Regions from separate parts of the Pseudoalteromonas sp. SIMBA_162 genome, predicted to be linked through region 2. Evidence: predicted binding sites of a transcription regulator. Region 2 holds the regulator's gene; each other region holds the start of a gene.

Region 1 (11,013 bases), on a different contig from region 2:
CGATGCGTTTCAAGACAAGCAAGTAAGCTATGAAAAACAGTTTGCACAATACAAAGATTTAGCCGTGCCTATGGTGACCGATGTTGACTTAACTGTTGATATTTATCCTAAAAAGCGTGCTTTGAGTGCAGTTGCAAAAATTAAGTTTACTAATACATCTAATGAGCCAATTTCGCGAGTGCTAATAAGTTCACCGCAACACGCCAAAAGCTGGGATGTAACGATGGCTGGCGGTAAAATTGTTGAAAAATTACCAGCGCTTTATTCTGCATGGTTTGAATTTGATCAGCCCCTTATGCCAGACGAGGTAAGAGAAGGGCAGCTGTCTGTCACTCGCGAGCATACAGGCTTTAACGATAGTGGCTCCGATACACAGTTAGTGGCTAATGGTACGTTTATTAATAATTGGGAGCTTTTTCCTAACTTTGGGTACAACCGTGGTTTACAGGTGGCTGATAAATTTAAGCGCCGTAAACATGACTTACCAGAGCTAGAACGAGCAAATAAACTTGAAGATAGCCAGTACTATACACAAAGTGATTTTGGTCAAGCGACTGGGTTTATTAACTTTAGGGCCAGGGTAACGACCGATGAATCGCAATTTGCGATTACACCTGGTTATTTACAAAGTGAAAGCGTAAAAGATGGGCGCCGAACCTTTGTTTATGAAATGGATGCACCTATTATAAATTTTTATGCGGTGCAGTCGGCTGAATTGGAAAGTAAAAAGGTTGAGCATAATGGTGTAAATATTGAGGTTTATTTCCATAAAAGTCATGCGTGGAATGTTGACCGCATGATTGAATCGGTTCAAGACTCGATAGATTATTTTACACAAGCATTTGGCCCATATCAGCATAAGCAATTACGTATTATTGAATTTCCTCGCTATCGCTCATTTGCGCAAAGTTTTGCTAATACTGTCCCTTATTCAGAAAGCATTGGTTTTGTTACAGACTCAAGGGATGAAAGTAAAATTGACCTGCCTTATTACGTAACCGCACACGAAGTAGCGCATCAATGGTGGGGTCATCAAGTATCAGGCGCCAATGTAGAGGGGAGTGAAGTTATGTCTGAAACGCTTTCACAATACAGTGCGCTTATGGTGCTTGAAAAACGCTTTGGCCCAGAAAAGCTACGTAAGTTTTTAAAATACGAGCTAGATAGGTACTTAATGGGCCGCACTGGAGAAGCGTTTGAAGAGATGCCACTATATAAAACCCAGGCTCAGCAATACCTTCATTACAATAAAGGATCTGTTGTTATGATGGCGATTTATGATCGCCTAGGTGAAAAACGCCTAAACGCTGCCCTTAAGGCATTTTTAAATGAGTTTAGATATCAGTCAACGCCATACCCAACAACACTTGATTTACTAAGTTATTTAAAACAAGATGCAACCCAAGCTGAGCAAAACTTTATTGACGATCAGTTTAAATATATCACTTTGTATGAGCTGGAAATGAAAGAGGTTTCGATTTCAGACGAAGCCGACAGTGATGGCTTTTACAGTGTTACGTTAAACGTTGAAGCTGTTAAGCAACGTGCTGATGGTCAAGGTGAAGAAACAGAGCAGCCACTCGATGAGTTAATTGATATTGTGTTGTTTAGTGACGATCCTGAAAATCTACTCGCTGAAGATTTTGTGATTTACTCACAAAAACACCAAATAGTAACGGGCACTAATATCATTGAGTTAAAGGTAAAAGAAAAACCTTTATTTGCAGGGGTAGATCCGTACGTAAAACTGGTTGATAAAGACAATGTAAATAATTTGGCTAAGTTTTAATAGCTGAAACTAAACTTACTCAAAGGCCGCAATTTTGCGGCCTTTTTTGTGTAAAAAACTGTTTGAAATCTGTAAGGTTGGCTACATTTTTCGCACAGCTTTTTACTCATTATTTTACTGGTTTACTGTAAAGTTTATTTACTGAAAGTAAGTACCAAGTAAGGACAAACATGAAATCATTAATAATGGGGTTTGTAGTATTAGGCTTAAGCGCCTGTTCTGCGGTTACCATACAGCCACACGCTATGGCAAAAATTACAAGTAAAGCGACCTACGAAGATAGCCGTCCATTTTATTTATGGGGATTAGTAGGAGAGGAACGTGTGGATGTAAAACAGGTTTGTACAGATACACAAGCGGCTCAAATGCAGTCGCAGCAAACATTTAGCGATGGTGCGTTGAGTTTAATTACGCTAGGCATTTATTCACCACATACCATAAAGGTATGGTGTGAAGAGCAAAATACGCAGGAGGCGTTATGAATCTTAAATTAATTTTAGGCAGTATTACTTTTGCTATGTTAACTGGTTGCACAAATATTTACTTTGATAATGGTGTACCTGAAAAAGTGAATAACCAGTCGCACAATAGTTTTCAGTGGCATCATAATTTTGCTTTAGCTTTGTATGAGGGATCTGATGCGGTTGACTTAAGTGAGCATTGTCCACAAGGACAATGGCAAACGGTGCACACGTATAAGTCATTTAGTAATGGAGTAGCGGAGGTTGTAGTTAATCAGATAGGCCCGGCTTGGTACCCTAAAACAGTTGAAGTGAGCTGCACTAAGGTACCTTTTAAAGCTGAGTAGAGATTGATGCTGATTATTCGTATCGTAATGCTTCAATAGGGTTTAGCCTTGCCGCTTTAATAGCAGGGGCTAAGCCAAATATAATACCGATAAGTGACGTAAATCCGAACGATAGCATCACAGCCCAACCAGGTATGTAAGCATCCGGCATACTGGGAACCATAAACGAAATCAATGCGGCAGCACCATAACCTATAGCTAAGCCAATTAGTCCGCCAAATAACGATAGCACTACGGCTTCCACCAAAAACTGTAGCATAATAAAGCCGGGTGTTGCGCCCAATGCTTTAAGAGTGCCTATTACTCGGGTACGTTCAGTCACCGATACCAGCATAATATTCATTACGCCAATCCCCCCTACAACAAGGCTTATACCAACAATACCAGCAGTGATTGCTGTGGCGCTACCTGTAAACTTATCAACATTAGCACGGGCTTTTTCAGCGGTTTCAAATTCAAAGTCGTTTTCTTCACCGTCTTTTAATTTATGTAATTGTCGTAAAATACGCGTTATTTTAGCTAAAGTAAGCTCTTCATCGACCCCTTCTTTAAGTCTAAACATTATTTGCACGTTACTCGTGCTGCTAGCACCCTCTAACGCGCTCATGGTACTGATCGGAATATTTATATAATCATCTTGATCAAAGCCAAATAAGCTACCTTGTTTTTCGGCTACTCCAATGATCCTAAACCATTCGCCACCAAGTTTGATATATTCGCCTACGGGGTTATCGGGTAAATTTAACTTTTCAATAATAGAAGGACCAATGAACGCAACCCGACGGCGTTTTTCGTCATCTTCCGCGCGAATAAAGCGGCCTAATTCTGGAAACGTGCGGTATGCTTTTTGGTAATCTTGTTCGGTTCCCATCACGCGTGATGAATGGCTTTTATTTCCGTATTCAGCTCCGCCAGAAAAACGCCACGTAAACATAAGTGCGGTCAGTGTTTCGGCTTCTTTTATACGTGCTTTTAGTGTTAGAAAATCTGAGTAAGTCAGTTTTGCGTTTTTACCAACCATTTCTTGCTCGATGCTTGTAAATGGTTTGATTGAGGTTACATCGGGTGCCATGTCAGCAAGTTGATCGTTAATTTGTTTAGTAAAGCCCTGCATAACTGCAACCACAGTTATAACGGCTGCAACACCAATAATAATACCTAAACAGGTTAATGCGCTGCGCATTGCGTTGGCCTTAATAGCCATTAATGCTGCTTTTGTTCCTTCCATAATGGCAATGGCAGATTTAAACATGTTGTTTTTCTCCTTCGCCTTTTTTTACGTCACTTACGACCTTACCATCTACTAAGCGAATAACCCGTTGGCAATGGTCTGCAATTTCTTGCTCGTGGGTTACTAAAATAATAGTGTGCCCCTCATTATGCAGTTCATCAAACAAGGTCATTATTTCTGCTGTGGTCTTGCTATCAAGATTACCTGTGGGTTCATCCCCCAGTAAAATATGTGGTTTAGTTACTAATGCGCGAGCAATGGCTACACGTTGACGTTGTCCACCCGAAAGCTGACTTGATAGGTGATCAACTTTGTCGCCAAGACCAACGCGTTGCAATGCTTCAAGTGCTTTTTGTTTGCGTTGTTTTGCGGGTATAAAACGATAAACCAAGGGCTGCATTACATTTTCAAGTGCAGATGCGCGAGGCAGTAAGTTAAAGCTTTGGAAAATAAATCCGACGCTCTCATTGCGTTGATGGGCAAGCTCGGTTTCAGTCATACTTTTTACAAGCTTATCTTTTAAAAAATAATCGCCACTAGTGGGTGTATCTAAGCAGCCAAGTAAGTTCATTAAAGTTGATTTACCTGAGCCTGAAGGGCCAATAATGGCTACGTATTCATTTTCATTCATGACGATATTTACATCATCTAACGCTTTAAATACTTGCTCGCCCATTACATATTGTTTGTTAATGTGTTCTAACTTAATTACCGCAGACATTATAGTGTTTCCTCGCCTGCGTCATTTTTAAGTGAAACAACATCGCCTTCTTGCAGCTTGCTAATTGGTCGAGCGGGGCCAATAACCACATTATCGCCTTTGCTTAGCCCCTCTGTTATAGCTTGCTCAATGTCAGACGAAATACCAACACTTACTATTACTTTACTCACGGTATTATCGCTATTTAAGCGCCATACAAAGGTTTTACCCTCTTCTTTTTGTATTGCTTCAATAGGGAGCTTTAAACCATTTTCGGCAATACTGGTGGCAATTTCTGCTCGGCAACTCATACCTGCATAAAGCTGGCGATCTGTTGGGTCCAATAGTACTTTAACTCTAAAAGAAAGCCCTTGCGAACCTGGTTGGTTTTTAGCTGATGTACCAATATTAATTACTTTGCCGCTAAATGGTTTGTTAGGGTAGGCTGCGGCATAAATATCAGCTTGTTGATTTAGTTTTATGCTGGCTATATCTGTTTCATCAACTCTAAGCTCTGCTAAAATAGCGCTAGGGTCGGCAACAAGCATAAGGTCTGAACCAATAATATTAGTTGTGCCTGCAATAACTGTTTCACCCTCTTTAATATTAACCGATGCCAGTAAGCCACTCATTGGCGCTCTAAATACACTTTTACTTAGGCGATCTTGTGCAATTTGAAGCGACGCTTGCGCTTGGTTATATGACTCTTTGCGTGATTCGATATCTATTTTTGCTAGATCGCGAGCACTTTCGATATTTTCAAAGCTTTCTTGATTTCCTAATCCAACATCGTATAGCTCTTTTTGCCTTTTTAATTGGCGCTCTAAATTAGCAAGGCGAGTTTGGCTATGTTTTATTTCAATTTCGGTAGCGCGTAGAACGGCTTGGTTTCGGTTTACTTCTGATTCGAAGGCAGTTGTATCAAGGCGCATTAAAATATCCCCTTGCTTAACGCTTTGCCCTTCTTCTACAAATACCTTATCGACACGACCAGTTACCTCAGAGCGCAATTGCACTTGGGTATTAAAAACTAGATTGCCCGACGCCATGATTGAATCAGCAATATTCCCTTGCTCAACCTGCGCAATATTCACTTGGGCTTGCTTTTTATCACCGGTCACCTGCTTAGAGACGATTAGGCCTACAAAAGCGACTATAGCTATCGTTATTATTATTGCTTTTTTCATATATACATCTGTCCGTGAATAAGTAGCGCAGAGGTAAAATACCTCTGCTTATTAATTACATTGCGGCAATAATTGCCCAAATACCAAAAATAACGAGTGTTGGAAGCGCCGAGAAAAGTAACGCTTTATTTGTTGAAAAATTTGTCCAACATTTTAAGCCAACCATTCCTAGTCCAATCCCCCAAAGACTACTTAGCTTTAATGATTCTAGTAATGTATAAAATGCGCTACCAGGTTCTAACCCAACAACAAGCTGATTAATTGAATCAAAGTTAAATACTGCTGTTTGAGATATTTGATCGGTACTTGCACTAAGTACAAGCGCTATCGTACCTAAACTCAGAACAACATTTGGCATTATTGTCCAAATAGTAAAACCATACCAAGCACCATAGCTGTGCTCTGACTCTGGGTCTAATTTAGCAATGAGCATATAATACACAGCCATTATCGCGGCTATGATTGCAGTACCTAATACGATTGATATCATGCTAATCCATACTTGTATTCCGGCGTTTTGTTCAATGCTTTGGCGAATCATTTTTTGCTCGCCAATTGTTGCATCAACACTTGCAGCTGCAAATTGCTCGTTAATCAAAAACTGCATATCAACGGTAGAATAAAAAATATAAATACTCGCCATTGAAACTAAAGATATTGTTATAAAAGCAAGCCATGACCAACCTTTGGCGTGCTCAACACCATTGAAAGCTTTGCTTGGACTAATGTAAATATCGAGTAGGGCGCTAAATGCGTTAGGTGATTTCATTATTATTCCTTAATAACCTATATGTGATTTGGTAAACACTTGATACCAATGGATAGATTAATAATATAGGAAAAAGTATGTACTAATTTTATTCAATTGTAACCGATTGTTAACAAGGGTGGCATTATAAAAGTAATTAATAAAAGACGTATTGTTAAGCTCTATAGTTGCCAGATGGTTTTAATATGATTGAGCCATAAGGAGTGGAGCTTAATAATCACGTTGTTATGGCTGTATCTAATGCAAATACAGCCATTTATTTAATTAGCTATCAGATAAACTCAGACCGCTAGGGTTATCTGTTGCGATATACAATGCTTTTAGTTTTTTATCACCACTTTCGGTTTCAGTGAATTGCTGAAAAGAATAGTTTTTAGAAAAGCTTGAAAGGGTGTCAATAGATGCTTGGTTACTACTTTGCGTATAAGTAAGTTCTATCGCGCAAACCTTTCCTGCACACTCTAAGTCTTGCTGTAAAATGGTAACGTCTTTTAATTCATTTATAATAAATTCGTTTAACTTATCTTTACGTATCTGGGCAACTTCAGAGTATTCAATATCAGACATGCGTTGCAGTAATAGTGAAGTGTCATTTTTAAATACGTCATCTAATGCTTTTTTTGACACAAACTCTTTGCCATTTTCTGTAGAGACAAACTCATCAGAAAATACTTCAGCAGTTAAGACTTGTTGCTCTGGTTTATCTAACTGTTCTTGTGTTGTTGAATTGCTTTTATCGGTGATGGGCAACACGTTTTTACCTGTAGATAAAGTTTGTATGGGCTTCATATCAATTACTGGGATGTTTTTGTTGGATTCGATAGCTGATTGTTGAACCGATAGATTAGGCTCTGGTGAGTAATGTAATGTGAAGATAATCGCAAAACTAACTGCAATAACAGAAATAGTAATTAACACTTTATGTTTCATTTTTACTGTCCTTAGTAATCAAAAGCCTAAGCTTTGAAAAGTCCAATTCAACTTAACATAGTAAGAACCTACCTTCTAGTTATACAATCATGAATACTTAAACAAATTTGCCTTAGTATAAAAAAAAGGGCCAAATGGCCCTTCAGTTGCAGCAAGTAACACATGTTTGTTTATAGGCTGAAGTCTACAGCGTAAGCAACGTAAACTTTTACATCTGACTCATCCATATCAGTGTCTGATACGCCAAATGTGAATCCATCTTTTGATACAGACACACCGTAATCAATGATGTCTTCGTCACCAATAAAATCGCCAGAATAATGACCTATGTGTAAAGCCATTTCTGTACCATTGCTGCCTACGGCAAAGCCGTAATCAGCTGTCAAATAAAGTGAGTCGCCAAAGTCTGTACCGTCGCCACTTGCAGCAGAAGTAGCAAGCACTGATGCACCAAAGGTAAAGCCTTCAACACTGATGCTACCGTAAATTTCTGAAAAATCAGCATCTGCGCTTGATGCCGCGTCTGGGTAAGCATAATAAATGTAACCTACATCGTAACTAACACCTTCGCTAATATCGCCACCAAAGCCTGCGTAAAAATCTAGCTCGTAGGTCATTTCGTCAGCCCAAGATGCATTAGATACCCATGTACCAGCATAAAACCCAGATTCGTCAGCGTAATCAATACCACCAGAAATAGCAGCGTCGCCGCCAGTTTGTTCTTGTCCACGCCATAAGTAATTTGAAGTAGCTGCTACATTGGCAGACACTTCAGCATTTACTGCTGTTGATGTAAGTGACGTTGCAGCCATTAATGCCACGGCGCTAAAAGCGATTGTTTTTTTTAGTTTTAACATGTTCCATTTCCCGTTATATGATTTTTTGCATAGGAAGGCTTTTTATTATGAAGTACCGTAGCCTTTTGATTTATGCGTTTTTATTGTTTAACTGAGAATAGAATTGCACTGTGTGTGCCAGCTTGATTTATTTTGTTTTAAAATTAAATTTTATGTTTTATTAACAATGGCTTGCGTTTGGGGTGGGTGCTTTAGATTATGCGGAAGAAATATTTTATCGCACATCGCTGGTGCATAAAATAATCAAGCTGCACCATGAAAGTACAGCTTGTTTAGAATTATTTAGCCAAATATGGTGCGCATTAGACTAATTGTTTCGTTTACACTGCGGCCTTTTTGAACTTCGCTGATTATTGAGTCGCGTTTGCTACGAATATGCTCAGGAATATCATCGGCAGCCAAAGCGCGGTCAACTAAAATTTCAGCAGACTCTTTACCTCTGCGTTGTGTTTTACCCGTTTTAGTGGTGCTACGCTTTGGTTTATTAAGTAATTTAATATAGTTAGAGCTATCTGGTGTTTTGTTATCCGCGTAGTAAAAAAAGCACGGAATAAGCGCTTTAATTGACACTAATTGCTCTTCTAGTTCATTTGAAGCATTTGCCATTTTGTACCATGACATAGCTTGAATGCCTTTTACAATATCTTGCCAGTAACGCTCAAAATCACTATTTTTGAGTTTAGTAACCGCAAGCGCTGAGCATAATGCGTCTAAACGGCTATTTGTAATTGGCGTAAAAATATCAGGGCGACGCATTGCAAGTAGTCGTGTTGCCGGAGCAAGAGTTGGCTTTTCACTGCTATCAGTAAATATTTTGCTATAAGCAGCTACAAACTGTTGGTACTCGTAATGGGTAATGTCACCTTCAAGAGGAATATTAGCCAGTGCTTCATCAAACGCACCCGGTAAATCACCAATGAGTTGGTGGAAAACTTTAGCACTCTTAGTTGATGCAAACCACTCAACATCAAAATCGTAAGTGCTTGGATCAAGTGAAGCCATATGCTTGCCAGTAAAAGCAAGAAGGTCTTCAGGGATCATGTCTTTTAATGATTGCTCACGAATACTTTTTACGTAACTTGCTAAACGAAGTTGTTCATCAAGTGCAATAACATCTTTATGTTGCTCTATAAATACACTTACCACAGGCCAAGGGGCTACACGAAGCGTTTTAACTTGTAAAAAGCTGATAGCCGAAATAAGCTGATCATGCAGTTTTTTCAGAACAGGTAGCTGTTGCGGCTCAAGTAAATCGTAGTTAATACGGTCTCTGCTTGCGTTTAATAGCTCGTAACACCAAGGTAAAAAATCATCAGGATGGTTTTCTACTTTCACGGCCATAAGGTTAAGGCTTAATTCTGAAGATTGTTTCAGAATGTTCTGATAGATTTGATTTTCTTGCTCGCCTAGTGTCATTTTTGACGGTGAAATTAGCAGTTTTTTCATGCCTTGTAGATACTCCGGATTTATATATATGTATTAGCATTGCTTATTTTAGCTCAAATACACTAATAACAACAGCGCTGTCCTGCGCGCTGCATTATTATGGTGTTTAAAATCGGGGTTAATCTAACCAGCTCGGTTATTAATCAGCCTCTTCTAATATGAAGAGGCTTTCAACGGGCATGTTAAAGTTAGCTGCAATTTTAAGCGCTATAATGACCGACGGCGTAAATCGATTTGTTTCTACAGTGCTTATTGTTTTACGCGATACGCTTATAGCATCGGCAAGTTCTTGCTGCGAAAGCCCTGCCTCTTTACGAAATTTTGCTATGTTATTTTGCACTTTGACTCCTAATCACGGCTCTGCCAAAGTAATGAAGCACCATATACCAAAAGCATGATACTGAGATAAAGTATTGCCATAGTTGCATGCGAAACCTCGCTAGGTATTTCATCGCTTTTATAAAAAACGGCGATAAGGCAAAGTCCAAATGCAAAACTTGTATGTTTATAGGCATTAATGTCAATGTTGTTTAGAAACTCATCTTTATATGCATATTTAAAATACATTTTTAATGGGAAGTCTGCTTTAGTTATATAAATAGCTATTATAATTATATAAAAGAAAACGCTCATTCCAACAGTTAAAAGCCCTTCAATATGTTGGTCTTGTTTTATCAGTGAGTAAACACTGAGAAGTAAACAAACTACGCCAGCGCTTATACTAATCCATATATCATGACTCATGAATTGTTCTTCTGTTTTTATATTTTGCTGTTTCATAGTATTCATCCTGTAATAGTATTTGATTTCTTGTAACCTCTGGGTATCAATGTAACCTTGGGGTATCAATGAGTCAATTATTTTTTGTAACCTAAAGGTATCAAAATGTTTCAGGAACGATTCATATGAAATAAGTAAACTGTTTTTATGATCTTTTTTTATCTACAGCAATGCTTTTAGGCTTAACACTCGCTATGATAAAAACATAATTTGACCGCTTAAAGGACGAACATGAAAACCTTACTCAAAATTTTTGGTGTAATACTCTTACTCTGTATTGCTTTAATTGTCGCAGCGCCTTTTTTAATTCCTACCGATACCATTTTTAATAAAGTATCAGAGGAAGTTCAAAAAACGACGGGAAGAACGCTAACAATTAATGGTGACAAAACGCTTAGTGTGTTTCCTGCACTAAAGTTAGAGTTGAATGATGTCCACTTTGCTAATATGCAAACAGGTTCGCGAGCTGATATGGCAAGTATGCAGCAGCTGGCAGTACATATACCTTGGTTCTCG
Region 2 (11,013 bases):
TTAACTGCGCGTTTTTTATAGCGGATTTTAAATTTATATTAACAACCAAGTGGCGGTGCCTAAAAAGGCAAAAATACCCACTATATCGGTGACTGTTGTTAGCACTACACTGCCTGCAAGTGCAGGGTCTATATTCATTTTTTTAAGTAAAATTGGAATACTTGCACCAGCAACACCTGCCACAACTAAGTTCATAAACATGGCAAAAGCGAGTACGCCGCCGAGCATAAAGTCCCACTGCCAAAGTGCAATGACACCCGCAATCAACAATGACCACAAAATGCCATTGAGTGCTCCAATAGCGAGTTCTTTCATCATTAAAAAGCGTTGGTTGGTTTGATTTATATGACCAACAGCTATACCACGAATAACAAGTGTAAGAGATTGACTACCAGCAACACCGCCCATAGAAGGAACGATGCCATTAAGCACTGCTAAAATGGGTAAAATATCGAGTGTGCTTTCAAAAAAACTGGCTACAAAGGCGGCCGCAAGCGCAGTTAATAAGTTAACTCCTAACCATACTGAGCGTTTTTTAGAGCTTTTTAAGACAGGGGCAAAGGTATCTTCTTCATCATCAAGGCCCGCCAAACTCAGTAAACTATGTTCGGCGTCTTCACGAATTACGTCAACAATATCATCGATCGTGACACGACCAAGTAGCTGATCGTTGTCATCAACAACTGGGGCCGAGATCCAATTATGGCGCTCAAACAGTTGTGCGACTTCACTTTCATCCATTGAAATTGGAATTGACTCACATTCTTCATCCATTAAATCGCGAACAATTTTTTCTGGTGGATTAGTTAGCAATGTACTCAGCGATAAAGCACCAATAAAGCAGTTATGTTTATCAACCACATACAGGTCATCAGTGCCTTCAGGTAACTCTCCGCGAAGTCGAATATAACGTAGTACGACATCAATGGTCACATCTGGGCGAATAGTTACCGTATCGGTGTTCATAAGTGCACCAGCAGAACGCTCTTGATAAGATAGCGCTTGTGTTGCGCGCTCTCTATCTTGGGTGTCCATGGCGCTAACAACGTCTTGGTAAACGGTGTCAGGCAAACTACGTAATACTTCACCTAGGTCATCGTGACCCATGTCTTCAGTGGCAGCAGCAATGTGCTCAGGCTCCATTTGGGCAATAATACCCAGGCGCACGTCTTCTGATAATTCTTCGAGTACATCACCTTGAACATCAGGATCAACTAACTGCCATAGCAAGCGACGAATTTTGTGTGGAGATGATTCTAATAATAACGCAGTATCACATGGCGCTGTTTTTGCGAGCATGCGCCTAACTTGAACAAACTGACCACTATTAAGTGACTTGGTCACTTGTTTTAGTTGTTGTAGTGGGTAGTCTTGTTCAAAAGCTTCGGGCATTGGCGTCCTTTATTTATACTGTAACTGTTACCTAATGGGTGGGGGAGTACGACCTAGCAGCCAGTTATTTTGATTATAGTTATTTTATTTAAATGTTAAAAATTAACGTTACTCTTGTTCGTTAAATCGTTGCGAAATAAGTTCTCCAATTGCATTTAAAGCTTGCTCTGCATCAGGCCCTTCACATACCACTTTAACTTCTTTACCTTGGCTACTTTCAAGTAGCATTAGTGCTAATACACTGTCACCAGCAGCTTCTTTATCATCTTGAAATAAGGTGATTGAAGCATCAAATTTTACAGCGAGTTGGGCTAATACAGTCGCGGCTCTGGCATGCAGTCCTAATTTATTTTGTATTAAAAAAGTGTCTTCTATACGCATACATTACTCTATCAAAGCTGAACAGGTTATTAGTTTTGTAAAATTACTTTTCTTGTTCTCTGTGACGTATTTTTACATTGGGATGCGTAACTGCAAAGCTTTCGCCAATTGTTTGCGCTAAATATACAGAGCGATGTTGCCCGCCAGTACAGCCAATCGCAATAGTTAAATAGCTTCTGTTATTTCGCTCTAGGTGTGGTAGCCATGTTTGTACAAAGGTTTGTATTTGCCATGTAAATTTTTGAACTATGCTGTGGCTAGCCAAATAATCTTTTACTGGTTGGTCTAGGCCATTAAGTGGTTTTAGTTCAGGCTCCCAATGCGGGTTAGGTAAAAAACGCGCATCAAATACGTAATCTGCTTCTTTAGGAATGCCATGTTTAAAACCAAAAGATTCAAATGTAACAATTAGCTGCTTGTCTTTTTTACCTAATATTTTTTCGCGAATTGATTCAGCAAGTTGATGAACGCTTAGCTCACTGGTATCGATCATGTAATCGGCGCGCGTAATTAGCACATCGAGAAGTTCTTTTTCTTTTTTTATGGCTAAATCAAGCGGAAGTGAATCTATTGATAAAGGGTGTAAGCGTCTGGTTTCAGAAAAGCGTTTAATAAGGGTTTGATCTTCACTGTCTAAGTAGAACAGCGTTGGTTTTGTAAAACCCGGTAAGTATTCGATGATGTGATTAAACTCATCTTGCTCTTTTGGTAAATTTCGCACATCTATACTAACGGCAATTTTATCGTAGTTATCAGAAACGCTTCTTACCAAAGAAGGTAATAAATTTACTGGAATGTTATCTACGCAATAATAACCTAGATCTTCAACAACGCGTAAAGCAACCGACTTACCAGAACCAGAACGGCCACTTATGATAATCAACTCCATTAATCACCCTTTAAATTTGTTACGATTGGTCAACAATAATTTGATACAACTCAGCATCCGATTTAGCACAGCGAAGCTGCTTACAAAATTCTTTATTTTTTAGTTTATCAGCTATCGTTGCTAGCGTCTTTAAATGCTGTTGGTTATCGCCTTCAGGTACGATGAGTGCAACAAAAATATCAACAGGGCGGTTGTCTATAGCATCAAAATTAATCGGTGTTTCACTTACTAACACCAATGCTAAAGGTTCTTGTGCGCCGCTCATTCGGCCATGTGGAATAGCAATACCTCTTCCTATCCCTGTGCTGCCTAGCTTTTCGCGGGTTAATAAAGCGCCCAAAATATCCTGTTGAGATAAATACGGTAATTTATCGTGAGCCAGCTCGCTAATAAACTCTAAAATTCTTTTTTTACTATTAAAAAGGACCGCAGCTTTACTGCAGTCCTGGCATATAAGTGAACTTAATTTCATCATATTAGTGTCGAGCAAGCTTCTCTTTGTGTTTAATTACTTGACGGTCAAGCTTGTCAATCAATGAATCAATAGCTGCATACATATCTTGATGTTCAGTGGATGCGAATAATTCAGCACCACTTACATGAATAGTTGCTTCTGCTTTTTGATTTAATTTTTCTATATCAAGAATGACATGAACATTATTAATATGATCAGAGTGCCTTTCTAGCTTCGCAAATTTGGTATTTATATAGTCTCTTAATGAATCAGTTAGTTCTACATGACGACCAGTTAAATTTAGTTGCATAAGCATTACCCTCTTTGTTTAGCGTCTTAAATCAGGCTCTTTCGCTGATTTGACGGTGGAATAGCCAGAGATTCGCGATATTTTGCGATTGTACGTCTCGCTACTTTAATTCCTTGCTCAGCCAATATATCCGCAATTTTGCTATCACTCAATGGTTTTGCTGAGTTTTCTGCTGCGATTAATTTTTTAATAAGTGCACGTATTGCCGTAGATGAACATTCTCCACCATTTTCGGTACTTACGTGGCTTGAGAAAAAGTATTTAAGCTCAAATATTCCACGCGGTGTGTGCATATACTTTTGCGTAGTTACGCGCGAAATTGTTGATTCGTGCATTTCTACCATTTCGGCAACATCATTTAAAACCATCGGTTTCATGGCTTCTGGGCCGTGTTCAAAAAAGCCCTGTTGTTGTTTAACAATACAGTTAGTTACTTTTAAAAGTGTATCATTTCTACTTTCTAAGCTTTTTATAAACCATTTAGCTTCTTGTAAATGTGAGCGAATAAATTGACTGTCGCCGCTTGATTTAACTGTACGCGACATCGCTGCATATTGGCTGTTTACACGAATTTTTGGCATGCTGTCTGGGTTTAACTCTACAATCCAGCGGCCTTTAATTTTTTTAACTGACACATCAGGTATTACATACTCAGACTCTTCTCGTACTATTGTGTCTGCAGGCTTAGGGTTGAGAGTATGAATAAGTGTCATTATTTCTTTAAGCTCATCTTCTTTGAGCTTCGTTTTTTTCATTAATGTACGGTAGTCACGAGCAGCTAACAAATCAATGTGCTCTGTTAAAATCATTTTTGTTTCATCAATAAAAGGCGTGCCTTTATCAAATTGATTTAACTGAATACACAAGCACTCTTGTAAGCTACGTGCCGCAATACCCACTGGGTCAAATAGCTGAATGCGCTTTAAAACCGCTTCTATTTCGTCAAGTTCAACCTCAACGTCATCGTCGTTATCTTGATTAAAGCTCTCTAAAATCTCTTCGCAGCTGAGTGTCAGTATGCCTGAATCATCCACCGCTTCTACAATAGCAATAGCGATGGCTTCATCTGTAGGGCTAAATGGCGTTAATTGTAATTGCCACATTAAGTATTCGTGAAGCGTTTCAGTTGATGCGCCCTGATATATAGACTCATCTTCAGGCATTGGGCCTGAAGATGATGCAGGGGCTGCACTCATATACTCATCCCAGCTAACATCCATTGCCATGTCGTCACTTACGGTATCTTTAGCAAGCGCTTCACCACTGTCTTGTTCATACTCGCTAGGGGCTTCATCTGCAGATACGGTTACTGTAACTTCATCATTATCTGCTTTTTGCTCATTTTTGCCCGCAAGATCATCGGCATAGTCTTGCTCCTCAACCTCAAGTAATGGGTTGCTGTCGAGCGCTTCTTGTATTTCTTGCTGAAGATCCAATGTACTTAATTGCAGCAAGCGAATAGCTTGTTGCAACTGAGGTGTCATTGTAAGTTGCTGGCCCATGCGCAGCTGTAGTGATTGCCTCATGTATCTCTAACAATCCTTTTAAGTTGTTATAATTAATACTAGCAGATGCTTATAAATAAGGCGTAAATGTTACAGCCTAAATTGCTCGCCTAAATATACATCGCGTACAGTTTTATCATTTAATACGTGTTCAGGGGTACCAGAAGCAATCAGTTCCCCATGAGAAACAATGTAGGCTTTTTCGCAAACATCAAGGGTTTCTCTTACATTGTGGTCTGTTATTAATACGCCAATCCCACGGTTTTTCAGGTGTTCAATAATTTTTTTAATATCTAATACTGAGATAGGGTCAACACCGGCAAATGGTTCGTCTAGCAAAATAAACTTTGGATCTGCGGCTAAAGCACGTGCAATCTCTACTCGGCGACGTTCTCCGCCCGATAATGCCATACCTTTGCTATCGCGAATGTGTTGAATGCTAAATTCATCCAATAGATTATTTAATGTATCTTCTCTGGCTTGCTTAGTGAGCTCCTTTCGAGTTTCTAAAATAGCCATTAAGTTTTGATACACTGTTAATTTTCTAAATATAGACGACTCTTGTGGTAAGTAGCCAATGCCTAATCTAGCACGACTGTGCATAGGTAAAAGCGTAATATCGTTATCATCGATAGATATTTTGCCTTTGTCGCTAGGGACTAAGCCTACAATCATGTAAAAGGTTGTTGTTTTACCTGCGCCGTTTGGCCCAAGCAAGCCTACAATACTTCCAGCTTTAACTTCTAAGCCCACATTTTTTACAACTTCACGGCCTTTGTAGCTTTTGGCTAGTAGCTCTGCTTTTAATGTACTCATGGTTGGCCTTTGTCATTTTTTTTAGGCTCCACAGGCACTAAGATAGTGTGTACACGGTCTGTTGAACTTTCATCTTTTTCGGCGCTAATAAGCTGCTGTTCTATATCGTAGGTAATGCTTTTTGCATTCATTTTTTGCCCAGCTTGAGATATCTCTGCATCTCCAATTAATGTTAAAAAACGCGTTGAAACATCGTACCTAACTTCATTAGCGCTGGCGCTCATTATTGTGCCGTCGGCTTGTTTTTCTTCAAAATATGCAGGCGTACCTGTGGCAATTAACAATTGCTTGTTGTCGCCTAGCTCATCGCGCTTGTGAACCTCAAGGCGGTCTGCGGTAATTTTTCTGTCGCCATGAATAATTTCAACATTTTTTTCGAAGATACCTACGTTTTCTTTTAGTTGACCCTCTTGTTTATCCGCACTAATCGAAATTTGATTTGCAGAAATTGGCGCTGTTGGTTCAGCGGCATTAGTACCTAATGCAAGTAAAAATGTTGGAATAATAAAGAGTGTTGATAGTTTATTGGTCATAATAAATAGTTCGCGTATGGTTAATTAATTTTATCACTTCGGTTTTTAAATCGGCTTCTAAGCCTTTACCGGTGATTTTTAAATTGGGCCCTGTAACAATGACAGGCTGCTCTGATTGCATCGTTAGTAATTTTATATCTACCTGAATGTTATCAGCATTAATTTTATCTATCATTGCGTTATCAGTTAAATTACTAGCAACAACGTTACCTTCTAATATTAATTGTCTGCCTTCGTATAATGTTGCTTCATTAGCGTTAATTCGCCATGTTTGTTTGTCGTTGTATAGCGTAAAAATAGGTTTATCAAAAAAGGTAAACCCTAATTCTTGATATAGCTCCATTCGCGCTGCCGTTACTTTATGGCTGATTTTCCCATTTTCGTCATACGCTGTTTGTTTTAGCTCTATGGCTGTGTAATCGGGCTTTGCAATTATGTCTGCTTCGGTTTGTTGTGGTAAATTTACTTGTGTGAAATAAGGGTACCAAAGCCAAACCATACAGCTGATGAATAAAACGCTTAATATTATGCGCGCTGCATTCATGAACTAGTCCCTTTTGTGGTCAAAGGTTTGTTATTTTCAAGCATTAGTAGGTCGGTAAGTTCTCTCACTGCACCAAAGCCACCTAGCATTTTTGTTGTATAATGCGCTAAACGTTTTATTAGCGGATGGGCGTCATTTACTGCAACAGCAAACCCTACTAACTCCATTACTGGCATGTCTGGGCCATCATCGCCAATGTAGGCAATTTGCTCATCATTTAAATTGAGCTTTGTTTTTAGTTCTTCGTAAGCGAGTAGCTTATTTTCTTGGCCTTGATATATATGTTGTACTGTTAGGCTTGTCATACGCTGTTGTACTATTTTTGAGTGGCGTCCTGTAATTACCGCAACTTCAAAGCCGCTATTAATTAGCGCTTTAATGCCAAAGCCATCTTTTGTATTAAATGCTTTGAGCTCTTCGCCTTGGTTACCCAAATAAATGCGACCATCAGAAAACACACCATCAATATCACAAATAAGTAGCTTTACTTTTTTTGCACGTGCTTTTGCGTCTTCACTCAATGGTTGATAGAGCTCTTCAAATTGCATTTATAATACTCCTGCTTTTAGTAAGTCTTGCATATTTAATGCACCAATAGGGTGGTTTTGCTCATTAACGATGATTAAACCATTAATACGCTTTTGCTCCATAATATTAAGTGCTTCAGCGGCCAAAATATCTTGCGTTGCCGTTGTGCAGGACTTGGTCATTACAACATCTATTTGTGTTGTATGTATATCAATTCGTTGTTCTAAAATACGACGTAAATCACCGTCGGTAAATAGCCCTACAAGTTGTTGCTGAGAATCAACTATGGCTGTCATGCCTAAGCCTTTTGCCGACATTTCTATCAGTGCATCTTTTATAGTTTGCGTAACGTTAATAATAGGTGTGTTTTTACCGCTATGCATGACATCTTTTAGGGTCAGCAGTAAACGTTTACCTAAACTCCCGCCGGGGTGAGATAGCGCAAAGTCATCAGCTGTAAAACCGCGGGCTTCTAACAGTGCAACCGCCATGGCATCGCCCATTGCAAGTGTTGCTGTTGTGCTTGCTGTAGGGGCTAAGCCTAACGAACAGGCTTCTTTTTGAACTTTTATGCAAATATGTACGTTTGCAAGCGTTGCCATTGTTGAGCTTGCGTTACCTGTCATGGCTATCATTTTTGCGCCAAGGCGCTTCAAAACAGGAATTATATTGAGGACTTCGCTTGTTTCACCAGAATTAGAAATTAGCATAACCACATCATTTTTAGTGATCATACCTAAGTCGCCATGGCTTGCCTCACCTGGGTGTACAAAAAATGCAGGGCTGCCAGTACTTGCTAAAGTCGCCGCTATTTTATTGCCAATATGACCCGATTTTCCCATGCCTATAACAATAGTTCGCCCTTGGCAGTCATATATTAACTGACATGCTTGATGAAAATTTTCATCCACATATTGTGCAATATCACTCAATGCTTGGCGCTCTATGTCTAATACACGTAGGCCTTGTTCAATAAAATTTAGCGTTGCCATTACTTACCCTACTTGACTGAAAATATACCCTTGGTAGCCTAAAAAAGCGATTAACAATAAGCCGCCCTCTACTCTATTGATGCGCTGAGCACCTCTAAAGTTCAATGACATGATAATAAGTGCAACCGTGGCACCAATCATAATAAGTATGTCGCGGTTAGCAACAGACGGGTCAATAAGAGAAGGGTTGATAATGCCTGCGAAAGGCAGCACGGCAAGAATATTAAAAATATTAGAGCCAACAATATTACCCAGTGCTAAGTCATCTTCATTTTTAAGAACCCCTGCAATTGAAGCTGCAAGCTCGGGCAAGCTTGTACCTATTGCAATAATTGTTAAGCCAATGACTAAATCGCTTAGGCCAAAATATTTTGCGATATCAACCGCTGACTCTATTAAAAAATGTGCACTGACAGGGAGTAATACCATACCAATAACTAACCAAATTACTGCTTTTTTTGTTGGTACGTCATTGGGTACTTCATCACATGCTTCTGATACAAATGGGTCTGTTTGATTTTTAGCACGTAGCGAAACAATAATCAGCCCGCCAATAAAGACGACAAAACCAATTAATAAGGCAACGCCTTCAGCAAGCGAAAAGTAGTTATCTGAAAAAATATACCAAGTAGCTAGAGATACAATAAGCACTAACGGGATTTCACGTTTTAATGTACTTGAAGAAACGCTAAGAGGCCTAAATAAAGCGGTAATACCTAATACCAGTAGAATATTTGTGATATTTGAGCCAATTGCGTTACCTACCGCTGTGTCTGTTTTTCCAGCTAATGCAGCAGAGGCTGATACCATCATTTCAGGTGCTGATGAGCCCATGGCAACAACAGTCAAACCAACAATTAAGGTTGGTACGCCAAAGTTTTTAGCCAGTGCGGCCGCACCATAAACAAACCTGTCAGCACTCCAAACTAGGGCTGCAAAACCAAGAATCAAAATAACAAACGAGGTAACCATTGTATTAAGCCAGTTATTCAAAATAGGAATGGCGCGAATAGTAACAAATGCCACGATGAAAGTATAAATAAAAGAGTAAGGTCAACTACGTAGGCTTATTCATTTTACTAAATTAATTAGTCGAGCCTGTTAGGCTTTCAGTACTAAAGTTTTACTGATGTATGGGGAATAACTACACCACCAGGTACTGACTTGCCAAAATTCTAAATAGGTTGCTGAAAATTTAACCTTAATAGGTAACAGACCCCAGTTTAAGTGTTGGTTAAGTGAAGATGAGTGAGTCTTAATGTGTGTTTTAAACGTACATTACAAAATCTTACGAATTGTTTTTTCCATATTGGATCAAAAAGATTTAAAATAGGGGCACTAGTGAACATTTTTATGGAGAGCGACTTGTCGCAATCAATAGTAGAAGTCAAGGATGTTAGCTTTTCCAGGGGCGATAGGGTCATATATAAAAATATGAGCTTTAGTGTGCCTAAAGGCAAAATCACTGCGATTATGGGGCCAAGCGGTATTGGTAAGACCACGATGTTGCGTTTAATTGGTGGTCAATTAAAACCTGATTCGGGTGATATTTTATTTGAGGGTGGCAGTATTCCTTCCATGACGCGTTCAGAATTATATGAAGCGCGTACAAAAATGAGCATGCTATTTCAAAGTGGTGCCTTGTTTACCGACATGTCTGTGTTTGACAATATTGCTTTTCCGATTCGTGAGCACACAAAACTAAGTGAAGATCTTATTCGTTTAGTGGTGTTAATGAAGCTGCAGGCTGTAGGTTTACGCGGTGCTAAAGATTTAATGCCCTCAGAGTTATCAGGTGGAATGGCAAGGCGTGCTGCTCTTGCTCGCGCAATAGCGCTCGACCCAGAACTCATCATGTATGACGAACCGTTTGCTGGCCAAGATCCTATCTCAATGGGCGTGCTTGTAAAGTTAATCAAATCGCTCAATCAAGTATTGGGTTTATCGTCTTTAATTGTGACCCATGATGTAACTGAAGTAATGAGTATTGCCGATCACGTTATTATTATTGCCGATCAGGGCGTAATAGGCTCAGGTACGCCAGATGAAATGCGCAATCATGAATCTGAGCTAGTTCAGCAATTTTTAAAAGGTTTGTCTGATGGTCCTGTGCCATTTCATTTCCCCGCGCAAGCCTATGCAGATGAGTTGCTTGGAGAAAAAGCCTAATGTTGGATTTGTTTCAAAAGTTAGGGCATAAAACTCTGGGTCGCTTTGCTGCCCTTGGTCGCTCAGCTTACATGTTGTTCAGCGCACTCGCGCATGTTCCTAATTTTAAAAAAGGCACTCCGCTGCTTATTCGCCAGCTTTATATGGTGGGTTCGCAGTCGCTGCTTATTATAATGGTATCAGGCTTGTTTATCGGTATGGTACTCGCATTGCAAGGCTACACCGTATTAGTAGGGTATGGTGCTGAAGATAGCTTAGGGCCACTTGTAGCACTGAGTTTATTACGTGAGCTAGGCCCTGTAGTTACTGCGCTATTATTTGCTGGGCGTGCAGGTAGTGCACTTACCGCAGAAATAGGCCTAATGAAAGCCACCGAACAACTCTCATCATTAGAGATGATGGCAATTGATCCACTTAAACGTATTATTGCACCTCGCTTTTGGGCCGGTTTTATTAGCATGCCTTTACTTGCAATTATATTCTCTGCCGTTGCAATTATA
Region 3 (11,013 bases), on a different contig from region 2:
AAGCTTTCGCCTAATGGTGAAAACCTTGCCTTTGTAAGAAACAACAAAGGCACTTTAATTTTAATGGTAAAAAACTTTAAAACAGGTGTTATTACTCCTATTTTACAGTCTGACAACCAAACTGTATTTTTTGACTGGTATAGTTGGGCGAATGATGATGTTCTGTTGCTTGGTGCACGCCATATAAAGTACCAATTTGGTGGTGCTAAATATACTTCAACACTTATGTATGCTTATAACTTAACTAACGATAAAGGCATTAAGTTGGCTATGAGGGGAAATGCCGCTCGTGGCGAGAGACAGCCACAGTTTGCCGATAAAATTGTTAGTTTTTTACCTAAGCAAAAAAATAAAATTTTAGTGCAGGGTGACTTTAAAATAGCTAATACTCCTGCGGTATACGAGTTAGACCTAACCACATTGCGCAGAACGCAAATACAAAGGCCTCGTAATAATGTTACAGCGTGGTTTTCCGACAGACAAGGCAATGTGCGAATCGCTAAAATAATGGACGATACTCAATTTACTTATGAATTACTTAACGCTGAGACCGGAGACTGGGACACGTTATTTGATTACGAAGTATTTAGTGAGCAAAGTATTTCTATATTAGGGTTTGATAAAAACCCTAACCTTTTATATATCTCGGCTTTGCACAACAGGCGAGATGCATTGTTTAGACTTAACCTAACTACTAAAGAGCGCGAGTTAATTTACAGTAATGATAAATACGACTTTGATGGTTCTATTTTTTATTCTAGCAAAACAGGTGAGGTTGCAGGCTTTACTGATTCTCATTTAGAGGACGGGGTAAACTACTGGGATGCAGATTTAGATAAATTGTACCGTTCGCTACGTGCATCGCTCGCTAAAGATGAGTACGATCTTGACATTGTAAGCACCACCGAAGACCAACAAAAGTATATTGTTTACTTTACCTCAGACAGCACCTCTGGCATGTACCTTCTTGGCGATAGAACTAAAAATGAATTGTCTTTACTTGCTCATGCTTATCCGCAAATTGATGAAACAGTATACGGCGGTAAAGAACGCATTAGTTACAAAGCGAGAGATGGATTAACCATTGAAGGTTATTTAACGTTGCCTGTAGGGTATAAAAAGGGCGACAAATTACCCACTATAATATTTCCGCATGGTGGTCCAATGGCGCGAGATTACGCTAACTTTGATTATTGGACTGCATTATTGGCTTATCATGGTTACGCTGTATTACAGCCAAACTTTAGAGGCTCAAGCGGATATGGTTATGAGTTTTTAATGCAATCTATTCAGGGTTTTGGTTTAGCCATGCAAGACGATTTACAAGATGGCGCCAATTGGCTTATTGAACAAGGTATTGCACAACCTGAAAAAATTTGTATTGGTGGCGCAAGTTATGGTGGTTATGCAGCGTTAATGGCGGTTGTTAAGCACCCTGAAACATTTAAATGTGCTGCCAGTTTTGCAGGCGTAAGTGATTTAGAACACCTTGTTTTTAAAGCGCGTTACTTTACCAATAAAGAAATAGTCAGAAAACAGTTTGGTACAGACGACGATATGCTAGAAGCTAACTCTCCTGTAACGTATGCAAAGCAGATTAACCGACCTATATTATTGGTTCATGGCAGTGATGACAGTGTAGTGCCTGTTTACCATAGTCGGGAAATGGAAGATGAATTAGACGATGAAAATAAAGACGTTACTTATATTGAGTTAGAAGATGGCGATCATTATTTATCGCATCAAGCACATCGCGTTAAAACGCTGCAGGCTTTTTTAGATTTTTTTGATAAACATTTAAAAAACTAAACAATACAAAGGCGACTTAGGTCGCCTTTTTTGTACAATTTTTTAAGTAGGTGCACATTGTTTGCACGTTTAGTTGTTAAACTTATTTAAATATGGCCAAGTTATAAATGGCGGTTTAATTTTTAGGTGAACGCTTCCCAATGAAAATTCACAATAAACTTTTTTTAATTTTGTTTAGCTTTACCTTTAGCATTATTGCGGGGCTGGTGGTGCTCATACAATGGAGCATAGGCCAAGGTGTTATTGATTATGTGAATGCAAAAGAAATAAAAGCACTTGAGCCGCTTGTTACAAAGCTCGCAAAGCAATATGAAAGCAGTGCCTCGTGGGACGAAGTCATCCGTGACAATAAAAGTTTTAGACGCCTTGTTGAAGCCGAGTTACAAAGCAGCCAATTTTCTGAATTTGCAGAGCGCCCAAGTCCTAGAGGCCGGTCAATGAGGCCACCACCACCTGAACGCGGTCGTTTTGATATGAAAGGCCCTCCCAGACCAAACGATATTGCTCATTACGCGTTACTTGATAAAAATAAGCAACCGATAAGAGGGCGTTATCTCGATGAACTCACCTATATCAATACGCCAATTACTGTTAACAATATAGTCATTGGTTATTTAGCTGTTTCAAAAAGAGATAATTTAGTTGATGGCTACGAGCTTGATTTTTTAGAACAGCAAACAGACTACTTATGGTTTATTGCTATAGCTGCTGCGTTATTTACGTTGCTGTTAACTTTTTTACTATCACGGCATTTAGTAAGCCCGGTAAAAAAAATAGCAACCGGGATGCATCAGCTTACGCAAGGTCACTTCACTACTAAGCTGACTCTTGATAGAAAAGACGAATTAGGCCAATTAAGTGAAGATTTTAATACACTGGCCTTTACACTAGCTAAAGATGAGCAAGTACGTAAACGGTGGTTAGCTAATATTTCTCACGAATTAAGAACACCAATGAGTATTTTGCTGGGTGAACTTGAAGCAATGTTACTTGGGGTACGTGAGCCTAATACCAAAAATATTAGTTCAGCTAATGATGAGGCGATGCATTTAAAGCGCCTAATAGATGATTTACATATGCTAAATAGTGCCGAATTAGGGGGGATGCATTACACCATGCAGCCAACCGATTTAACAATACTGTTAAATACAATCGAGCAAAAATATCAGGTTATATTTGAGCAGCATACAATCAAACTTTATCTATTAAATAGTGCTCAATACGCCAATGTTGAGGCTGATAAAACACGGCTACTGCAGTTGTTTGATAATATTTTAATGAATGCAGTTCATTATGCTCAGTGCACGACTATTTCAATAACTGCTAAAAACATAAGTAAAAAAGGGCAGTCATTTATTGAGCTGAGTATTGAGGATAATGGGGTTGGGGTAGAGTCTTCACATTTAGCGCATTTGTTTGAATACCTGTATCGAGTTGATGGTGCGCGTAACCGCCAAGAAGGTGGTTCAGGCCTTGGTTTATCAATCTGTAAACATATAGTTGAAGGTCATAATGGTGAGATAGTCGCAGAAAAAGCGGACCTAGGTGGTTTAGCTATTATTATACGCCTGCCAACCATTTAACAATGTTTAAACCTAATCTTTAAATTGCCTACTTTATTAAGTGGTTTGAATTTACGTTACGAATAGAGGTGCCAATGAGTGAACACATTTTGATAGTTGAAGATGAAGAAAAATTATCTAATCTAATGAGTGATTTTTTAATGAATCATCATTTTAATACTCATCAAATACACCATGGGAATGACGTACTTCCATGGCTTGAAATTAATAGGCCAAGCCTTATTTTGCTAGACGTAATGTTACCAGGTCAAAGCGGAATCGAATTATGTAAAGCGATTAGGCGTTTTTCTAATGTGCCTATTATTATGGTATCGGCCAAAGTGGAAGAAATAGATCGCTTGCTAGGGCTTGAGTTAGGCGCAGATGATTATATTTGTAAACCGTTTAGTTACGCAGAGTTGGTTGCGCGGGTAAAAGCTATTTTAAGGCGTCTCAACGTTTCAGCAGTACAAACATCGGTAATGCAATTAGATGAAACCACCTATAAAGTAAAATACCAAGATAACGACATTGAGCTAACTAACTTTGAGTTTCAGTTGTTTAAACCTTTGTTTAATAACCCGAGTAGAATTTATTCACGAGATAGCTTAATGGATACCATGTACACCGATCAGCGTATTGTGAGTCATAGAACGATTGACAGCCACATAAAAAAATTGCGTAAAAAGCTGGATGAATTAACTAAAACAGAGAGTGTGATTCAATCTGTTTATGGGGTAGGTTATCGCTTTGTACACCCGCAATAAGGGAACAAAGCGATTAACAAAAACGTTGGCGTTTTATTCTTCGTCTGAAAAGTTAATGCGCGCTAGTCGCTCTTGCTCTTCATCGGCTGCAGCTTGTATCTCGTCTAGTACTGAATCAACGTCTGCTTCTTCGCTGTCATCTTCAAATTCACCGGTGAGTATAGAATTAGGTGTAAGTTTTGCCTCTTCAAATAGCGCCCACATTTCTTTAGCGTATTGGGTATTTAACAACTCAGGTGCAAACTCACTATAGTAACGACGCATGTTGTTTACGTCACGAGCAAACATGGCTTCAGCGCTATTGTTAGCAGACGCATTTACAGCTTGCGGTAAATCAATAATCACAGGGCCTTTATCGTCAACAAGCACGTTAAACTCTGATAAGTCTCCATGAATAATACCCGCGCACAGCATAAGCATAATGTAATGCATCATCAGTGTATGTTGTTTTATAGCTTCCTCTTTACTCATACTTACATGGCCTAGCTGCGGCGCAACATCGCCTTCGCTGTCAGACACAAGCTCCATAAGTAAAACACCATCAACACAAAAATATGTATCGGGTACACGCACACCGGCTCTAGCTAAACGAGAAAGAGCATCAACCTCAGCATTTTGCCAAATTTCTTCTTCTAACTGGCGCCCGTAACTTGAGCGTTTTCCCATTGCGCGAGCTTGGCGACCACCGCGAACTTTTCGGCCTTCTTGGTATTGTGCGGCTTTTTTAAAACTGCGTTTAACAGCATCTTTATAAACCTTTGCACACCGAATGTGTTCACCACAGCGAACTACAAATACATCGGCTTCTTTACCGCTCATTAGTCGGCTAAGTACTTCGTCAATTAAACCGTCATCGATAAGGGGTTGTAAGCGTTTTGGTGTTTTCACAGCTTGCCTGCTAAGTGGAGTTGGTTATTAATCATTATTTAAGAAAGTGCTCTGTAATTAGTTGTTTTATATGCTCAAGCAGTATATCAGCTTTGAGAATTAAGGGCAGTATTACGCGCATTTACACATGCTTGCGTTAGCTTATCTGCTGATTGTAAATTGAGCAACCAGAACGCCCTAGAACACATCAATTTTTTAAATTATTTAATACTTCCTTATTATTTGCACATTTTTTGCGTTTTTAAGGTGTAAGTTTACGGTATCAACACGCCCTAAATATAAGGTTATTACTATGAAGCATTTAACATCAACGGCAATGATTGTATTACTTAGCATTGTTTTTTCGGCCAATATTGCTGCAAAAGGAAGTAATAACAAACCGCCTAAGCCAGACTTTTCAACTCTCGACACCGATGGCAATGGTGCAATTAGTTTTGATGAATTTAATACTAAAAAGCCACCTCACGGTGACGCTCAGACTATTTTTGATGAAATTGATGCTGACGGTAATGGGGAAATCAGCGAGCAAGAATTAAGTGAACATAAACCACCTCGTCGTGAACGTTGAAAGGAAACTTACATGATCAATTCAATAAACAATAACGCTACTAATTTTATGCCGCAGCAAAAAAGCCAAGCTGTATCGCTAACATCAGAACAAAGTGATTTTGTAAAAGAAACGCTAGCGCAATTTGATCCCGAAAACTTAACCTCTGAAGATGCAAAGAGCATTCAAGCTGCGTTTGAAGAGCAGGGTATTTCACCCACTAAAGAGCTAGCAGAATTAATGAGCGAGCTTGAATTTGATGCTAAAAGTATTGGTGATGCTGGCCGACCTGAAGGGCAAAGACCGCCTCCACCGCCACAAAATTCACTAGAGCAAGTGAATACAGAAGATGTAGTAAGTTACCTTGATGAATTACTCGAGCAGTATTCAAGCCAAATAAACGATGAAGATAAAGACGCTATACTATCGGCTGTTCAAGAAAAGTTTGGCTTGTCTGAATCTGATTCGTTACTCAGTATTAAAGCGTAAATATGTGTAAAAGCTGACACAAAAAGCCCAGTAATACTGGGCTTTTTGTGTAGGTGGTTAGTTTAAGCGGGTTTTAATTTTACTGGTGCCATCTTCTTCGGTAAATTTAAATACAAAGTCTTTTTTACCGTCTTGGTTAATGTCAACTAACAAAATATCTTTACTTTTTTTAGGTAGGGTTAATTTTATTTTTTTACGCTTTTTGTTCAGCAAATTGTTCTCTTCGCCGTAGTAAACATAGAGCGTTTTTTTGCTGTATTTATATACCGCATCAGTTTTGTCATCCCCGTTTATATCGCCTATGTATAAGGGTGGGGTTGCATCGCCATTGCTCATATTTATTTCCATCTCAAGGTCAATTTCTATACTTGATTTACTAGCAAATGAGCCATCGGTTTGTTGCTTATAAATATTCATTTCTACATCTACGTCAGTTTTACCACCGCCCATAGCCATAGAGGCAATAGTGCCAAGGCCAATGTCTAAGTCCATTGTTTGCAGGTCTATTAAGCCATCGTTATTAAAGTCTGTTTCAAATACAAGCTGACTAGGGCCGCTGGTATTTAACAATTTAATAGGTGTTTGACTGAACCCTGTTTTATTACCTAAGTAAAGGTTATGCGCTATGTCAATATCGAGCGAATCCATACCTTCCACTGGTTTATATTGCTTGGTAATAAAGTCTAAATAGCCATCGTTGTTTATATCAAGAAGCTGCTTTATTTTGCGTTTTTCACCGTTACTAAGCTCGCCCAACTCAATATTAAAATTAACGTCAGCCATGGCTTTGTTGTAACCATTAGTATTTGCGTAAAGCACATCGGCGCCTTTTTTATTTAAAAACACTAAGTCATTTAGGCCGTCGTGATTAAAATCCGTAATTGTAGGTTGGTTATTAATATCAACCTCAAGGGTGAGACCATCTTTTGAAAAGTCACCAGTAAACTGCGTCTTTTTTTCAAAAGTATGAGGGGTAAATTGGCCGTTGTTAGTTTGAATATAAAGGGTTGTTTGGTTTAAGTCTGGGAGCAAAATATCACTCAGGCCATCTTTGTTGGCATCAATGATAAAGTTTATTTTTTCAAACTCTGTTACTTCTAACTGGTTTATTACTGATGTATATGCAAATAAAAGTGAAGGTTTTTCTTTATCCGCTTTGTAAATGCCGTCACTTGCTACCACAAGCGCTTGCTTATCATTTGTATTCGCAAGTGTTGCCACGTCAAAACCAATTGCATTGTCAGGCAGAACGAGCTGAGAGTTTTGTGCTGATAGTAAATCAATGCGCTCTAGCTGCTTAAGCTCTTTGTTAAAAGCAAATAATGTTGTCGAGTCGGTTGTTACTAACCCTTCAGTGGTTTTAATCGACATGGTTTGCGCTAATAAAGTACTAGGCGCAAGCAATATAAGTAATGCACTAAACGGTTTTAACATGGTAAATCCCTTTGTATAGTTTTAAGTAGGCGAATATTTGACTGTTTTCAGCCTACGGCAAAAACTAACGTAAGGGTGTAAGTAATTGTAATAAAATGTTTATGCTAGTTAGCTTAATTAACCTAAGCGCTGAACATATTTGCTAAAGATAGGTTTATTGTCCAGAGTGCAGTTTAATCAACTAAGTTGTTTTAGGTATTAGTGCAAGTTGGTATGGTTAGGGTTACTCTATTTTAGGTAAAAATAATGCACTAATGGCGCCACAAAACCCAAGCAGGCTGTAGAGCAAAATAAGTTCAGCGGTAGATAAAAAGCTCTCAAGCAATCCAATGCTGCCTAACAGGAGTAAAAGCACGCCAATAACCGTGTTACTTACTGCAACATAGTCGGTGCGCTTGTTTCCTTGTGCCATATCGACTAAGTACGTTTTGCGGCCAAGGCGTACACCTTGGTGAGCAACAGAGAGTAAAAAGTAAAGCGTAGGCAGCAGCCACCAAGCACTCAATAAATGGTTAAACCAGGTTGCAATAACAAATACCGTTAAGCCATTAAGAGTTACAAGCATGGCACTAAGCACTAAAACTCGTTGGCTTGATAGGTCGCTTAATCGCCCCCAAATTGGCGCGGACACTAAACTGGCTAACCCCGATACAGCAATAAATGTTGCAAGTAACGAAAACTCAAACGATTGGCGACTCGCTAAAATAATATAAAATGGCGCGCTTAAAGCTGAGCACAATAAAAAAGCACGTGTGACAACAAAGTGGGAAAATTGCTTATCTTGGTAAAGGAGTTTAAGTTTTGTAAATGCATGCAGTAGCCCGTTTTTCCCACCGTCGGTTGCCCCTTTGTATTCATTTATGCGGCTATAAAAAAAGGCCGCCACAATCCACATTATTGCGCCCAATACCAAGGCAATTAATACTGTGTTTTGTTCTTTCTGCTGTGAAAAAAACCACATCAGTAGCCCAAAGGTTAGGGTTGCCAAACCTGCAATACTTGCCGCTAAGCCGCTAATATTGCCTCGCTGTTTTTTTGGAATTACTTTACCCAGTACATCTTTTGCTGCTACTGAATTAAAGCCCCGCGCTAAACTAAATAATATTAACAAACCTAAAATAGCGAAGCCTGCTTGTTTTCCCTCTAATACAAAAGCAACGCCTACCATGGCTAATATACATATCGATTGCGCAATAGCGCCAATTACCCACACCCATTTACGAACAGATAATTTGCGGATCACATCGGCAATGGCCAACTGCGGAAGTAAAGAGCCAGACTCCCTTATTGGCACAAGCCAGGCTATAAAGCTGCCAGGTACGTTTAAGCTGTGCATTAACCAGGGAAGCGTAACTTTGGGGTTGAGTAGTGCGTCTGCAAACTTACTAAACAGCTGGCTTAGTAATAAAGTAATGAAGTTACCGGGCACCTCTTTACATGCAGACTCATCAATTTCTTTGCAAGCTTTAGCATCTTCTTCATTGTTAAGGCGCTTATAAATTTGCTCTTTTGTTAGTTTGAACACGGCTTTTCACTGCTTTTAGGTAAGTAAATTTATACTAGATTGATATGATTAAATATTCTACTTTCAGGCAGGGTGAGGTGATCATTTTAGTAGCGCCATATTTATAGCGGACATAAAAAACCAGCATTTAAGCTGGTTTTTTTGGTGCGTTATAGCACTTTATTTAAAGTCGTCTGCGCTATGTCGTTCGGCTAACTGTTCTTCCTCGGGCCCCCATGTGCGATTAACACGACGACCTCTTTTAACCGCTGGACGCTCAGCGATTTGTTTGGCCCACCTAACAACATGCGTATAAGAGGCAACGTCTAAAAACTCAGCAGCATCGTACAAGTCGCCTAAAACAAGTGAGCCATACCAAGGCCAAATAGCAATGTCGGCAATAGAATATTCATCACCCGCCATGTAGTCGTTACTGCTTAAATGCTGATTAAGTACATCGAGTTGGCGTTTGGTTTCCATAGTAAAGCGGTCAATGGGGTATTGCATTTTACTTGGCGCATAGCTATAAAAGTGGCCAAAACCGCCACCTAAATAGGGAGCTGATCCCATTTGCCAAAATAACCAATTACGGCACTCGGTTTTTGCTACAAGGCTTTTGGGTATAAGTGCGTCAAACTTTTCACCTAAATATTGTAAAATAGAGCCAGACTCAAATACACGAGTTGGCGGTGTTGTTGAGTGATCGAGTAACGCAGGAATTTTTGAGTTTGGATTAATATCAACAAAGTCAGAACCAAACTGATCTCCCTCGCCAATATTAATTAGATAAGCATCGTATTGCGCATCATTAAGGCCAAGCTCTAAAAGTTCTTCAAACATAATAGCGGCTTTTTGGCCATTAGGCGTTGCCAGCGAGTACAGTTGAAATGAATGCTCGCCAATAGGCAAGGTTTTGTCATGAGTTGCCCCTGCTATGGGTCTATTAATACTGGCAAATTTACCGCCACTTTCACTTTCCCACGTCCACACTTTGGCTGGTGTGTAATCGTTTGTATCGCTCATAAATAACCTCACTGTTAAATTGATTCACTTAAAATCGTTTTTTACAAACCTTTTTGTCTATCTGCTCTTGCTAATTTATAACCTAAAAACAACCCGCTTAGGGCTCCGAATAAGTGGCTTTCAAACGAAATATGAAAGCGTTGCGGCAATACGCCCCAAATAAAACCGCTATAAAGTATGGCAACAACGATAGCGATTACGATTGATTTTAGCGAACGCCTAACAACGCCATAGCATAGAATAAAACCCCACAACCCGTATATTACGCCGCTCAAACCAACATGAAGGCTACTTCGGCCAAATGCCCAGACTAATAACCCGCCCAAAAGTGCGGTGAAAATAAATACAGAGTAGAACCGTTTAACACTGTATTGACAAATGAGCCAGCTGAGCACCGCAAAAGGCAGCATGTTACTGGCAAAGTGCCACCAGCTACCGTGTAAAAAGGGAGCGCAAAGTATGCCTATTAATCCTTGTATGCTGCGCGGGTAAATACCTAAACCATTAAGGTTTATACCAGGAAGGCTATTAATAACTTGAAGTACAAAGCAAGCAGCGACAATGCTAAATATAGCAAAGCGAGTCGTTGTTAGTAATGACAGAGACGTAGGCTTGGTTGTCATAAATTTCCCTAATTGACCTTAAACAGTTGCCAGTATAGGAATTGTATTTGGTAATGAAAAGCAAATAAAAAGCACAGCTCAAATGCTGTGCTTAATTAAGGCCGCGTTGGCCTTTAGTATTTAAATGCTATTAACCCAATTTAGTTAATAGTTTTTTAGCAGCAAGCTCTGAACTTGCAGGGTTTTGACCCGTGATCAGCAAACCATCTTCTAGGGCAAGTACACCCCAATCTTCAGTTTTTTGGTAGTCGCCACCTTTTTTGATTAGCTCGTCTTCCACTAAAAAAGGAACTACGTCGGTCAGTTGTACAGCTTCTTCTTCACTGTTGGTGAAACCAGTTACTTTTTTACCTGCTACTAATGCGTT

What was found. The regulator sigma-54, encoded in region 2, starts transcription at its own class of promoters, with help from an activator protein. The targets are predictions, from matches to a motif close to GTTGGCACGNNNNTNGNNT.
Region 1: R0J88_RS13495 (TorF family putative porin) is a predicted target of sigma-54. The motif match lies at 8,375-8,393, and genes of this name have one in related genera.
Region 3: R0J88_RS03135 (EF-hand domain-containing protein) is a predicted target of sigma-54. The motif match lies at 5,247-5,265, and genes of this name have one in related genera.

Annotation. Positions count from the first base shown of each region.
Region 1 is NZ_JAWJBQ010000017.1:98,354-109,366, forward strand. It holds gene R0J88_RS13455 (ABC transporter permease/M1 family aminopeptidase) at 1-1,789, shown strand, start outside; gene R0J88_RS13460 (Bor family protein) at 1,960-2,271, shown strand; gene R0J88_RS13465 (Bor/Iss family lipoprotein) at 2,268-2,597, shown strand; gene R0J88_RS13470 (ABC transporter permease) at 2,611-3,849, opposite strand; gene R0J88_RS13475 (ABC transporter ATP-binding protein) at 3,842-4,549, opposite strand; gene R0J88_RS13480 (efflux RND transporter periplasmic adaptor subunit) at 4,549-5,715, opposite strand; gene R0J88_RS13485 (YIP1 family protein) at 5,771-6,484, opposite strand; gene R0J88_RS13490 (hypothetical protein) at 6,749-7,414, opposite strand; gene R0J88_RS13495 (TorF family putative porin) at 7,585-8,271, opposite strand; gene R0J88_RS13500 (hypothetical protein) at 8,554-9,717, opposite strand; gene R0J88_RS13505 (helix-turn-helix transcriptional regulator) at 9,857-10,057, opposite strand; gene R0J88_RS13510 (hypothetical protein) at 10,066-10,497, opposite strand; gene R0J88_RS13515 (AsmA family protein) at 10,729-11,013, shown strand, end outside.
Region 2 is NZ_JAWJBQ010000006.1:179,199-190,211, reverse strand. It holds gene mgtE (magnesium transporter) at 34-1,392, opposite strand; gene R0J88_RS06720 (HPr family phosphocarrier protein) at 1,501-1,773, opposite strand; gene rapZ (RNase adapter RapZ) at 1,817-2,662, opposite strand; gene ptsN (PTS IIA-like nitrogen regulatory protein PtsN) at 2,682-3,134, opposite strand; gene hpf (ribosome hibernation promoting factor) at 3,139-3,426, opposite strand; gene R0J88_RS06700 (RNA polymerase factor sigma-54) at 3,453-4,952, opposite strand; gene lptB (LPS export ABC transporter ATP-binding protein) at 5,022-5,747, opposite strand; gene lptA (lipopolysaccharide transport periplasmic protein LptA) at 5,744-6,280, opposite strand; gene lptC (LPS export ABC transporter periplasmic protein LptC) at 6,270-6,824, opposite strand; gene kdsC (3-deoxy-manno-octulosonate-8-phosphatase KdsC) at 6,821-7,372, opposite strand; gene R0J88_RS06675 (KpsF/GutQ family sugar-phosphate isomerase) at 7,373-8,344, opposite strand; gene R0J88_RS06670 (calcium/sodium antiporter) at 8,348-9,316, opposite strand; gene R0J88_RS06665 (ATP-binding cassette domain-containing protein) at 9,698-10,513, shown strand; gene mlaE (lipid asymmetry maintenance ABC transporter permease subunit MlaE) at 10,513-11,013, shown strand, end outside.
Region 3 is NZ_JAWJBQ010000003.1:62,960-73,972, reverse strand. It holds gene R0J88_RS03155 (prolyl oligopeptidase family serine peptidase) at 1-1,809, shown strand, start outside; gene R0J88_RS03150 (ATP-binding protein) at 1,950-3,392, shown strand; gene R0J88_RS03145 (response regulator) at 3,467-4,138, shown strand; gene R0J88_RS03140 (PA4780 family RIO1-like protein kinase) at 4,172-5,026, opposite strand; gene R0J88_RS03135 (EF-hand domain-containing protein) at 5,319-5,594, shown strand; gene R0J88_RS03130 (hypothetical protein) at 5,607-6,062, shown strand; gene R0J88_RS03125 (FG-GAP repeat domain-containing protein) at 6,120-7,496, opposite strand; gene R0J88_RS03120 (MFS transporter) at 7,720-9,021, opposite strand; gene yghU (glutathione-dependent disulfide-bond oxidoreductase) at 9,181-10,023, opposite strand; gene R0J88_RS03110 (rhomboid family intramembrane serine protease) at 10,065-10,646, opposite strand; gene R0J88_RS03105 (type 1 glutamine amidotransferase domain-containing protein) at 10,777-11,013, opposite strand, start outside.